Regions from separate parts of the Streptomyces sp. NPDC020884 genome, predicted to be linked through region 1. Evidence: riboswitches for the same ligand, from Rfam matches in the RefSeq annotation. Region 1 holds a riboswitch; the other holds the start of a gene.
The links. A riboswitch is a leader RNA that binds a small molecule or an ion and turns the genes downstream of it on or off. The one in region 1 is predicted to bind S-adenosylmethionine.
Positions count from the first base shown of each region.

Region 2: another riboswitch for S-adenosylmethionine. It lies ahead of thrC (threonine synthase); the one in region 1 lies ahead of ACH4UK_RS01750 (aminotransferase class V-fold PLP-dependent enzyme).

Region 1 is NZ_JBIRRY010000001.1:377,667-383,722, forward strand. It holds gene ACH4UK_RS01730 (NYN domain-containing protein) at 1-790, opposite strand, end outside; gene ACH4UK_RS01735 (hypothetical protein) at 830-1,072, opposite strand; gene ACH4UK_RS01740 (rhomboid family intramembrane serine protease) at 1,266-2,015, shown strand; gene ACH4UK_RS01745 (Lrp/AsnC family transcriptional regulator) at 2,012-2,293, shown strand; gene ACH4UK_RS01750 (aminotransferase class V-fold PLP-dependent enzyme) at 2,367-3,746, opposite strand; SAM riboswitch class IV at 3,949-4,066, opposite strand; gene trpD (anthranilate phosphoribosyltransferase) at 4,173-5,237, opposite strand; gene ACH4UK_RS01760 (cytochrome bc complex cytochrome b subunit) at 5,361-6,056, opposite strand, start outside.
Region 2 is NZ_JBIRRY010000003.1:690,333-696,388, forward strand. It holds gene groL (chaperonin GroEL) at 1-1,114, opposite strand, end outside; gene ACH4UK_RS14150 (cold-shock protein) at 1,492-1,698, opposite strand; gene ACH4UK_RS14155 (MoaD/ThiS family protein) at 2,141-2,419, opposite strand; gene thrC (threonine synthase) at 2,452-3,756, opposite strand; SAM riboswitch class I at 3,775-3,902, opposite strand; gene ACH4UK_RS14165 (glucosyl-3-phosphoglycerate synthase) at 4,056-5,006, shown strand; gene ACH4UK_RS14170 (trehalose-6-phosphate synthase) at 5,098-6,056, shown strand, end outside.

The sequences.
Region 1 (6,056 bases):
GCCGCATATCCTCCACCGAGCGGCCCTCGCGGGCGGCCCGCCGGCTCGCCTCCAGCGCCGCCTCGGCCTCCCCCAGCCGTCCCTTGAGCCGGCGCGACTCGCTCTCCACGGCGGAGAGCTGGGCGGCCGTCTCGGCCCGCGCGGTGTCGGCCTCGGCTGCGCCCCGGCGCAGGGCGGCCTCGCCGCGCTTCACCTCGCTCAGGGCGCTGCGCAGCTTGCGGTGCAGCGACTCGGCCTCCTTGCGGGACGCCTCCAGCTCGCCGCGCAACCGCTCGGTCTCGGTGCGGGTGTGGGCGCGGGCCCGTTCCAGCTCCTCGCGCAGATGCTCCAGTTCGCGCCGGGTCTCCTCGTCCGCCCGTTCCGCGTCGGCGCGCTGGACTTCCTCGCCGGCCGCCTCGACCAGCTTGACCCAGCCGACCGGACGCAGCACATAGGCGGCGGCGGCCACATCGAGGGGATCGGCGGCCGCAGGCGGCGAACCCGCCTCCAGGGCCTCGGTCAGCTCGGGCTGGGACTGGCCGAGCCGCTCACCGATCCGCTGCCGGAAGAGGGCGTCACTCTCCAGCGCGGCGGCCATCGCGTTGCCCGCGAACTTCGCCCGCCGGGTCGGGGTGAACCGGGCATACTGCCGCAACTGGGCGGGGAGTTCGGCGATGGTCAGCCCGCCGAAGGCGTCCGAGACCAGGGCGACGACCCGCCGTCGCACACCCTCGGGCAGCGGACGGCCGAGCGCCTCTGCACCGCCGTCGGCCTCGTCGGCCGGTCCGGCGCCGCTGGTCGGCTGATCCACCGTCCGTCACCCCATAGATATGTCGATGGGCGCGCTCCCTCAGGAAGCGGCGCCCGGCCTGTCCACCAGTTCGATCTGATCCACCGCATTGCACCAACGACAGCGGACCGACTCGATGGTCTCACTGACGACCTCCCGCTCCTCGACACTCGACTCACCGGCCAGGTCGAGGTGCACGTACTCCACGACCTTGGAGGAGCGGGTCACGTCGAAGCGCGTGAGGTTGCCGCACAGCGTGCAGCGCCAGCGGGTCCCGTCGGTCGGCAGGGGAACCGTCGTCATCGTTGCGTCCTCTTTCGTCGTCTCCAGGAGCCCGCGCCGGGCGCGCCGCCGCGACTCCACCTGTCTACGTCAAGGATCTCGCGGTGCGCCGTCGAACTGCGGAAGTCCTGGCGTAACCCTACGGCCTCGCGTATAGGCATCGGCACGGCGAGGCGCTCCGTCCCCTTCTCCGCCGGTACGTCATGCTCTGTACATGATCGAGTGGCGGCAGGCCGACTGGCGGACCACGGCCGGGAGGATCCGGGACGCGGCGGCGTCGAGCGGCGCCCCGGTCACGTACGGACTGATCGGCGTCTGCTGCGTGATCTTCCTGATCAGCCCGCTCTCCGGCTTCGGTGGCGCCGCCTACCGGAACGAGGACGCGCTGCTCGCCGCGCAGGCCGGGTACTTCGAGCGGTGGGGGGTGATCCCCGCGGAGCTGTGGGAGGGCTCCGCGCATGCGCTGCTCACGCCGTTCACCGCGCTGTTCGTGCACGGCAGCTGGCTGCACCTGCTGGGGAACCTGCTGTTCCTGTACGTGTTCGGCGCGATGGCCGAGGAGCGCATGGGCCGGGTGCAGTTCGCCCTCTTCTACGTGGGCTGCGGCTATCTGGCCCTGGTCTGCTACGCGGCGGCGCACGCGGACTCCGAGCAGACGCTGGTCGGGGCGTCGGGGGCGATCTCCGCGGTGCTCGGCGCGTTCCTCCACCTGTTCCCCAGGACCCGGGTCACCAGCCTGTTCCCGTTCCTCTTCTTCCTGCCGCTGCGCTTCCCCGCCTGGATCGTGCTGGTCTTCTGGTTCGCCCTCCAGTGGGCGGCGGCGCAGGGAGCGGGCAGCGGTCCCGGCGTGGCGTATCTGGCCCATGTGGCGGGGTTCGCGGCGGGGTTCCTCTACGCATGGGTGCGGTACGGCCGGAGGGCTAAAGTGAAGGTTCCAGCCACCGAGGGAGACAGCCAGCCGTGATCACCGCGATCGTGCTCATCAAGACCAGCGTGGACCGGATTCCGGAGATCGCCGAGGCCATCGCCGCGCTGGACAGCGTCAGCGAGGTCTTCTCCGTCACCGGCACCTACGACCTGATCGCCATGGTCCGGGTCGCCCGGCACGACGACCTCGCCGATGTCATCCCCGGCCGGATCAGCAAGATCCCGGGCGTCGAGGGCACCGACACCCATGTCGCGTTCCGCACCTACTCCCAGCACGACCTGGAAGCCGCGTTCGCCATCGGCCTCGACGCGTAGGCGTACCGGCGACACACCCCGGCCGGGGACAGGCAGCGCGCCTGTCCCCGGCCGGGGCGTTTCAGGGGGTCCCTCAGACCTGGGCGGCCTCGCCCCGGTCCGGGACGCAACGGCCGTCCTCGGTGCGGTACTTCCACTGGGCGCCCTCGCTGACCAGCTCGGCGACCGCGCGCAGGAACCGCTCGATGTGCTCGTCCGGCGTGCCCGCGCCGAAGCTCACCCGGATCGCGTTCAGGGACCGCTCGCCCGGCTCGGCCTCCGGCGCGCCGCACTCGCCCGGGTCCTGCGGGTCGCTGCCGAGCAGGGTGCGCACGAGCGGGTGCGCGCAGAAGAGGCCGTCGCGGACACCGATGCCGTACTCCGCGGAGAGCGCGGCGGCGAAGTGCGAGCTGTTCCAGCCGCGCACCACGAAGGAGATGACGCCGACCCGGGGCGCGTCGTCGCCGAACAGCGAGAGCACCTGCACCTCGGGCACCTCGGCGAGGCCCTCGCGGACCCGGGTCACCAGCTCCTGCTCCCGGGCGACCAGGGAGTCGAAGCCCGCCTCGGTCAGGGCCTTGCAGGCGGAGGCGATGGAGTAGACGCCGATGACGTTGGGCGAACCGGCCTCGTGGCGGGCGGCCGTGGTGTGCCAGTCGACGTCCACGCCGCCGTCGGCGCGCCGGGCGACCTTGCGGGAGGCGCCGCCGCCGGCGAGGTACGGCTCGGCCACCTCGAGCCAGTCGGCGCGGCCGGCCAGGACCCCGGAGCCGAACGGCGCGTACAGCTTGTGGCCGGAGAACGCGACCCAGTCGACGTCCAGTTCGGCGATGTCCACCGGGTGGTGCGGGGCGAGCTGCGCGGCGTCCAGGACGATCCGGGCGCCGTGCGCGTGGGCGGCGGCGGCCAGTTCCCGCACGGGCCACAGCTCGCCGGTCACGTTGGAGGCGCCGGTGACGCAGACGAGGGCGGGGCCGTAGGGGTCGCGGTCGGCCAGCGCGCGCTCCAGGGTCTCGACGGCCTGGGCCGGGGTGCGCGGCGCGTTGAGGTAGGTGACCTGGGCGTCGCGCCAGGGCAGCAGGGACGCGTGGTGCTCGGTCTCGTACACGAACACCTGGCAGCCGGCGGGGATCGCGGCGGCCAGCAGGTTGAGGGAGTCGGTCGTGGAGCGGGTGAAGACCACCTGGTCGTCCGCGCGGCAGCCGAGGAACTCCGCGACCGTGCGGCGGCTGTTCTCGAAGAGGTCGGTGGAGAGCTGCGAGAGGTAGCCGGCCCCGCGGTGGACGCTGCCGTAGTACGGGGCGTACGCGGCGACGTCGTCCCAGACCCGCTGGAGGGCCGGGGCGCTGGCGGCGTAGTCGAGCGCGGCGTAGGTGACCTCACCGCCGGTGACGAGCGGAACAGTGACGTCCTGGCCCAGAACGGGCAGCGGGGCACAAACCGACGAGTCGAGGACAGCGGTGGAGACAGACATGGCGAACTCCCGTAACAGGCAGGCGAAGAGGTCCGGGGCAACCCGGATATGCGCGGTCGTGCGCCGGCGGGTACGCGGCAGCGCAGGAACGGGCGGGAAAGGTGCGCGGAAGAGGGCCGACGGGCCCTAACGCATTCGCTTGCTCACAGAAGGCTCCCTAGGGACCAGGACCCCGGGGGCTGACATCCGCTGGATGCCGAGGGGCCCGCGCTTGCCGCAGACCTCGCTGCCTACGGCCTGGTCTTCACCCGGGGCACCCCGCCACGGACGGAGGGTTGCCGGACAGCGGGCCGGGGCCGTAGTCGCTGTCACTCATGACCTGCGCAGCATCTTGCCATACGTATGCACACACGCAAGGGCGCAGTCCGGCATCCGGACTGCGCCCTGTGTCACACCGTGTGCGCCGAAGGTGTCTCTCCGGTGCGCTCAGGCGTTGCTGGCGGCGATCCAGCGTTCCAGTGCCTGCTTGGCCGCGCCGGAGTCGATGGCCTCGGCCGCCACCGCGATCTTGGCCGCGAGCTGCTCGGTCAGCGTGCCGGGGCCGGGGTCCAGGGCGACCAGGGCCGCCGCCGTGTTGAGCAGCACCGCCTCGCGGACCGCGCCGCTCTCGCCGTCCAGCAGGCGGCGGGCCACATCGGCGTTGTACGAGGCGTCGGCGCCGCGCAGCGCCTCGACGGGGACGATGGGCAGGCCGACGTCGCGCGGATCGAAGGGCTCCTCGCGGACGGCCCCGTCGCGCACCACCCAGACCCGGGAGGTGGCGGTGGTGGTCAGCTCGTCGAGGCCGTCGTCGCCGCGGAAGACCAGCGCGGAGTTGCCCCGGTCGGCGAGGACGCCCGCGACGATCGGCGCCATCCGGGCGTCGGCGACGCCGACGGCCTGGGCGCGCACCTGGGCCGGGTTGGTGAGGGGGCCCAGGATGTTGAACGTGGTCTGCGCTCCGAGTTCCTTGCGGGCCTTGGCGGCGTACCGCAGGGCGGGGTGGAACTTCACGGCGAAGCAGAAGGTGATGCCCGCCTGTTCGGCGACCTCGACGACCCGCTGCGGGGTCAGCTCCAGGTTGACGCCGAGCTTCTCCAGCACATCGGAGGAGCCGCTCGCGGACGAGGCGGCCCGGTTGCCGTGCTTGACGACCTTGGCGCCGGTGCCGGCGACGACGATCGCGGACATGGTCGAGATGTTGACCGTCCTGGCCAGGTCGCCGCCGGTGCCGACGATGTCGACGGTGCGGCCCGGCACATGGATGGTCCTGGCGTGGCTGTACATCGCCCGGACCAGACCCGTGACCTCGTCGACGGTCTCGCCCTTGGCCCGCAGCGCGACGGCGAACCCGGCGATCTGCGCGTCGGTGGCCTCGCCGCTCATGATGCGGTCCATGGCCCAGGCGGTCTCCTCGGAGCTGAGGTTCTCGCCGCGCAGCAGGGGGTTCAGGAGGCCGGGCCAGGAACGGTCCGCCACGCTGTCGCCGCCGTTCGGGGTCACAACGTTCATGGTCCGCTCCAGGGTCCACAGCCGGGTAGGGAAGATGGGTCCACCTTATCCAGCCGCAGGGACCGCGAAGAGCCCCGTCCATCGGATGGACGGGGCTCTCACGGTGGCGATCGGTTCAGGTGATCAGTGGTGGCCGTGGCCCTCGCTGATCTCCTTGTACTCCTCGGGGGTGGCCTTGGGGATCTGGTTCCCCTCGGCGAAGTACCCCTTGCTGAGCTTGGCGCGGACCTTCTGCACCGGGGAGATCCTGCGCTTGACGCCGTTCTCGTCGACCGCGGGGCCGAGTTCGAGCGGCTGGTACTGCTCGTGCGCCGTGAGCGTGTGCAGCTGCTCCGGGCTGAGCGGCTCGTGGATCTCGACGAACTCACCGTGCGGCAGGCGCTTGATGATGCCGGTCTCGCGACCGTGCAGCACCTTCTCCCGGTCGCGGCGCTGGAGGCCGAGGCAGATCCGCTTGGTGACGATGAACGCGATGACCGGTCCGACGAAGAAGAAGATCCGGACGAACCAGGTGATCGAGTTGATCGACAAGTGGAAGTGCGTGGCCCACAGGTCGTTTCCACCGCCGACGAGGCCGATGAAGTACGCCGTGACCCAGGCGACGCCGAGGCCCGTACGGGTCGGGGCGTTGCGCGGGCGGTCCAGGATGTGGTGCTCGCGCTTGTCCCCGGTGATCCAGGACTCGATGAACGGGTACATCGCGGGCAGGGTGAGGACCAGGCCGAAGAGAACCAGCGGGATGAGCACGCCCAGGGCGAGCGTGTGGCCCCAGAGGTTGATCTCCCAGCCCGGCATCACACGGACCAGCCCCTCCGCGAA
Region 2 (6,056 bases), on a different contig from region 1:
CGGCCAGCTTCGCGAGACGCTCCTGGAGCTTCTCGCGGTCGTAGTCCGAGTCGGAGTTCTCGATCTCGGCACGGATCTGGTTGACGCGACCCTGAACCTGGTCGCTGTCACCGGAGCCGTCGACGATCGTCGTCTCGTCCTTGGTGATGACGACCTTGCGGGCACGGCCGAGCAGGTCCAGGCCGGCGTTCTCCAGCTTGAGACCGACCTCCTCGGAGATCACGGTGCCACCGGTGAGGATGGCGATGTCCGCGAGCATGGCCTTGCGGCGGTCGCCGAAGCCCGGAGCCTTGACGGCGACGGACTTGAACGTGCCCTTGATCTTGTTGACGACCAGGGTGGAGAGCGCCTCGCCCTCGACGTCCTCGGCGATGATCAGCAGGGGCTTGCCCGACTGCATGACCTTCTCCAGCAGCGGGATCAGGTCCTTGACGCTGGCGATCTTCGAGTTGACGATCAGGATGTACGGGTCGTCGAGCGACGCCTCCATACGCTCCATGTCGGTGGCGAAGTACGCCGAGATGTAGCCCTTGTCGAAGCGCATACCCTCGGTGAGCTCGAGCTCCAGACCGAAGGTCTGGGACTCCTCGACGGTGATGACGCCTTCCTTGCCGACCTTGTCCATCGCCTCGGCGATCTTGGCGCCGATCTCGGTGTCGGCGGCGGAGATGGAGGCGGTCGAAGCGATCTGCTCCTTGGTCTCCACGTCCTTGGCCTGCTCCAGCAGAGCGGCGGAGACGGCCTCGACGGCCTTCTCGATGCCCCGCTTGAGGGCCATCGGGTTGGCGCCTGCGGCGACGTTGCGCAGACCCTCGCGGACGAGAGCCTGAGCCAGAACGGTGGCGGTGGTCGTACCGTCGCCGGCGACGTCGTCCGTCTTCTTGGCGACCTCCTTGACCAGCTCCGCACCGATCTTCTCGTACGGGTCCTCGAGCTCGATCTCCTTGGCGATGGAAACACCATCGTTGGTGATCGTGGGCGCGCCCCACTTCTTCTCGAGGACGACGTTACGGCCCTTGGGGCCGAGGGTGACCTTGACGGCGTCGGCGAGCTGGTTCATCCCGCGCTCGAGACCGCGCCGTGCCTCCTCGTCGAACGCGATGATCTTGGCCATGTGAAGTGGTCCTCCCGGACAGGGGTGGATTTCTCCGGACCGAGAGGCGCCCGCGACGGACGGCCTGCCTGTGTGGTGGTTCCTTGCCCCACCGCACCTGCGGGCCTCACCGGCCCGGTCCAAGTTTCTGTCACTCTCACCTGGAGAGTGCTAACGCCAATGATTAGCACTCGACCCCTGCGAGTGCAAGCGTCCCCCGTCGGATGTGGACAGGACGAGGGACGCGATGCGGAGATCGATCAGGCCCTCACCCCGGCCCTCACCTGGCCCTCACCCCGGGCCCCGCCCCGGTCCCGGGACGCACGGAGGGCCCGATCCCCTGATCCGGGGTCGGGCCCTGCGTGCGTGAGTAGTGTCGTCGGACGACCGCGCCGAGCTCAGCCGACGGCGAGCTTGACCATGTCGGCCTGGGGCCCCTTCTGGCCCTGCGAGATCTCGAATTCAACTCGCTGACCCTCTTCGAGGGTGCGGTACCCGTCCATCTGGATCGCGCTGTAGTGGACGAAAACATCCGCACCACCGTCGACCGCGATGAAGCCGTACCCCTTCTCCGCGTTGAACCACTTGACGGTGCCCTGAGCCATGCCTAACTCCCCTATTACTGGCCCTTGCACGGGACCGCACTTCGCGGACCCGGGTCGGAACTCACCCCCCGACAGGAGAGGGTGCGCGGCGCCGCAGCGCGTCGACCGCGGCCGAATGTATCCGCCCAACTGCCCTCTGCAACAGGTCAATCGGACGAGAATTCTGGGCACAGCAGAACGCGCGAATATGTGGGTTCAGTGAAATTTACGGGCAAGTCGGGCCAGGCAAAGGCCACTTATGCCACAAGAGGTTCACGTACTTTGGCTGCTTCTTATCGGGGCCGGGCGCATTCTCATATGCGGGCCGCACGAACAGCGGAAGGTGCTTCCCCAACTGTACCGTGCTCAACCATGCAGAATTGCCCCCTCCGCTTCTGGTGCGGAGGGGGCAACGTCGGTGACGCGGTGGTGCGGTGGGGCCGCGGGGCGGCCCGGGGGCGGTTCAGCAGCCGCCGGCCACCGCGGGGATGATCGAGACGCCCGCGCCGTCCGGCGTGGCCGCGTCCAGGCCTCCCTCGAAGCGCACGTCGTCGTCGTTGACGTACACGTTCACGAAGCGGCGCAGCTTGCCCTGGTCGTCCAGGACGCGGGCCGCGATGCCGGGGTGGTCCTTCTCCAGGGACTCGATGACCTCGGAGAGCTTCGCGCCCTCCGCCGGGACCTCGGCCTGGCCGCCCGTGTACGTGCGGAGGATGGTGGGGATGCGGACCTTGACGCTCATGGTGGGTGCCCTTCTTCCTTCGGTCGGGGTGGTCAGGCGGCGGCGAGGCCCGCGGCGCGGAACGCGTCCAGGCTCGGCTTGATCGTCGCCGTGGCCTGGGAGGTCGCGGCGACCGCGTCCAGCGTCTTGAGGCCGTCACCGGTGTTCAGCACGACGGTGGTGAGCGACGGGTCGATGACACCGGCCTCGATCAGCTTCTTCGTCACGCCGAGCGTCACGCCGCCCGCCGTCTCGCCGAAGATGCCCTCGGTGCGCGCCAGCAGCTTGATCGCGTCCACGACCTGCTCGTCGTTCACGTCCTCCACCGCGCCGCCGGTGCGGCGGGCGATGTCCAGGACGTAGGGGCCGTCCGCCGGGTTGCCGATGGCCAGCGACTTGGCGATGGTGTTCGGCTTCTGCGGGCGCACCACGTCGTGACCGGCCTTGAAGGCGGCGGAGACCGGGGAGCAGCCCTCGGCCTGGGCGCCGAAGATCTTGTACGGCCGGTCCTCGACCAGACCGAGCTTGATCAGCTCCTGGAACCCCTTGTCGATCTTCGTGAGCTGGGAGCCGGACGCGATCGGGATGACGATCTGGTCGGGCAGCCGCCAGCCGAGCTGCTCGCAGATCTCGTACGCCAGGGTCTTGGAGCCCTCGCCGTAGTACGGGCGGAGGTTGACGTTGACGAAGCCCCAGCCCTCGCCGAGCGGGTCGCCGATGAGCTCAGAGCAGAAGCGGTTGACGTCGTCGTAGTTGCCCTCGATGCCGACCAGCTCACCGCCGTACACCGCGGCCATGACGACCTTGCCCTGCTCCAGGTCGTGCGGGATGAACACGCACGAGCGCAGTCCGGCGCGGGCGGCGGCGGCGCCGACGGCTCCGGCCAGATTGCCCGTGGAGGAGCAGGAGAGGGTGGTGAAGCCGAAGGCGCGGGCGGCCTCGACGGCGATGGCGACGACGCGGTCCTTGAAGGAGTGCGTCGGGTTGCCGGAGTCGTCCTTCACGTACAGACCGCCGGTGACGCCCAGCTCACGGGCGAGGTTGTCGGCCTTGACCAGCTTGGTGAAGCCGGGGTTGATGTTGGGCTTCTCCGCGACGTCGGCGGGCACCGGCAGCAGCGGGGCGTAGCGCCAGATGTTGTCCGGGCCGGCCTCGATGCGCTTGCGCAGCTCCTCCGGGGAGCCGGTGGGCAGGTCGTAGGCCACTTCCAGCGGCCCGAAACAGGACGCACAGGCGAAGAGGGGGCCGAGCTCGAAACGCTCGCCGCATTCGCGGCAGGAAAGCGCCACGGCGGGACCGAGATCCACGGACGGGGTGGCGGCAGAAGCGGTGTTACCTGCAACGGTCTGAACAGCCATGATGGCGGAGGCCCTTTCTCCTCATCTTCCTCGCGACGCATTTCGTCACAAGACGGAATTGGCACCTTCCCCACCGTGACCTCGCGGTCGGCAGGAGGGTTGCCGGGACTTCAACGGGCCGTTCCCTCAGTCCCTCTGGATGAGCTCTATGGCACTGAATCTTCGATCCAGGCGTTTATGTACGGTCCGACCCCGACATGCGAGGGTCATCCGCGTTGTTCAAGACTGTAACCGAAGCACCGGACCGTTGAGATAGTCGTCCGAACCGCGAGATGGATCACACACAGGGAGTGCCGACCGTGCTCGAAGAGGTGGAACGCTGGCTGACCAGGCGTTCCTGGTCGTCCGACGACCGCCCGCTGACCCGGCTCACCGACGCCCGGGACGCCGATCCGCACCGTACGTCGGTGAGTGTCGTCCTGCCCGCGCTGAACGAGGAGGCCACGGTCGGCGCGATCGTGGCGACGATCCGCCGGGAGCTGATGGAGAAGGTCCGGCTGGTCGACGAGCTCGTGGTGATCGACTCCGGCTCCACCGACGCCACCGCCGCCGTCGCCCGTGCGGCGGGCGCGCACGTGGTCCACCGGGACGCGATCCTGCCCCGGATCCCGGCCCTGCCCGGCAAGGGCGAGGTCCTGTGGCGGTCACTCCTGGTGACCAGCGGCGAGATCGTCTGCTTCGTGGACGCCGACCTGAAGGACTTCTCGGCGGACTTCGTCTCGGGCACGGTCGGGCCGCTGCTCACCGATCCGGCCGTCCAGTTCGTCAAGGCGATGTACGACCGCCCGCTCGGCGACCGCGCAGGTCAGGGTGGTCGGGTCACCGAACTGGTGGCACGTCCGCTGCTCAATCTGCACTGGCCGCAGCTGGCCGGCTTCGTGCAGCCGCTGGGCGGCGAGTACGCGGTGCGGCGGTCCCTGCTGGAGCGGCTGCCGTTCCCGGTCGGTTACGGAGTGGAGCTGGGGCTGCTGGTGGACGCCCTGCACACCGTGGGCCTGGACGCGCTGGGCCAGGTCGACGTCGGCGTCCGCAGGCACCGGCACCAGGACGGGCAGGCGCTGGGCCGGATGGCGGCGGCGATCTACCGCACGGCGCAGCTGCGGCTCTCCCGGGGCCATCTGGTGCGGCCGGCGCTGACCCAGTTCGAGCGCGGCGAGGACGGCTTCGTGCCCCGTACCCATGCGGTGGACACGGAGGAGCGGCCGCCGATGCGGGAGATCGCGGAGTACGCCGAGCGCCACGCGGCGTGAGCAGTGAGCGGCTCCGGAGCGCCACGCGGCGGGAGGGGCGCAGGGCTCGGGAGGCGTTTGGCGGCTTCCCGAACGGGCTAGGTTCCGCTACATGGTCTCCGAGCACGCCGAACCCGCAGCCGCCTCCACCGCCCAGGTCCTCGTCGCGTCCAACCGCGGCCCGGTCTCGTACACGCTCGGCGAGGACGGGACGCTCGACGCCAAGCGGGGCGGTGGCGGTCTCGTCTCCGGGCTGAGTTCCGTCGACGACAAGCTGTGGGTCTGCGCCGCCCTCGGGGACGGTGACCGCGAGGCGGTGCGGCGCGGGGTCGGCGAGGCGGGCGTGCGGATGCTGGACATCGACGCCGAGGTCCACGCCGACGCCTACAACGGCATCGCGAACTCGGTGCTGTGGTTCGTGCACCACCTGCTCTACCAGACGCCCGTCGAGCCGGTCTTCGACGCGGAGTTCCGCCGGCAGTGGGCCTCGTACGAGACGTACAACCGGGCCTTCGCCGAGGCGCTCGCCGAGGAGGCGGGCCCCGGGGCGGCGGTCCTGGTGCAGGACTACCACCTGGCCCTGGTCCCCGGCATGCTCCGCGAGCTGCGCCCGGACCTCAGGATCGGCCACTTCTCGCACACCCCGTGGGCGCCCGTGGACTACTTCCGGCTGCTGCCCGACGACATCGCCGAGCAGTTGCTGCGCGGCATCCTCGGCGCGGACCGGGCCGCGTTCCTGACCCGGCGCTGGGCGGACGCGTTCATCAGCTGCTGTACGGAGATCCTCGGCGGCACGGGCCGGACCAGGATCGGGGTGCACGGCCTCGGGGCCGACGCGGACTTCCTGCGCCGGCGCTCGCAGGAGCCGGACGTGGCGGAGCGGATGGCGGCGCTGCGGGAGCAGGTGGGCGAGGGCCGCAAGACCATCGTCCGGGTGGACCGCACCGAACTGTCCAAGAACATCGTGCGCGGCCTGCACGCCTACCGGGCGCTGCTGGACGCCCGCCCGGAGTGGCGCGAGCGCGTCGTGCACATCGCCTTCGCCTACCCCTCCCGGCAGGACCTCGCCGT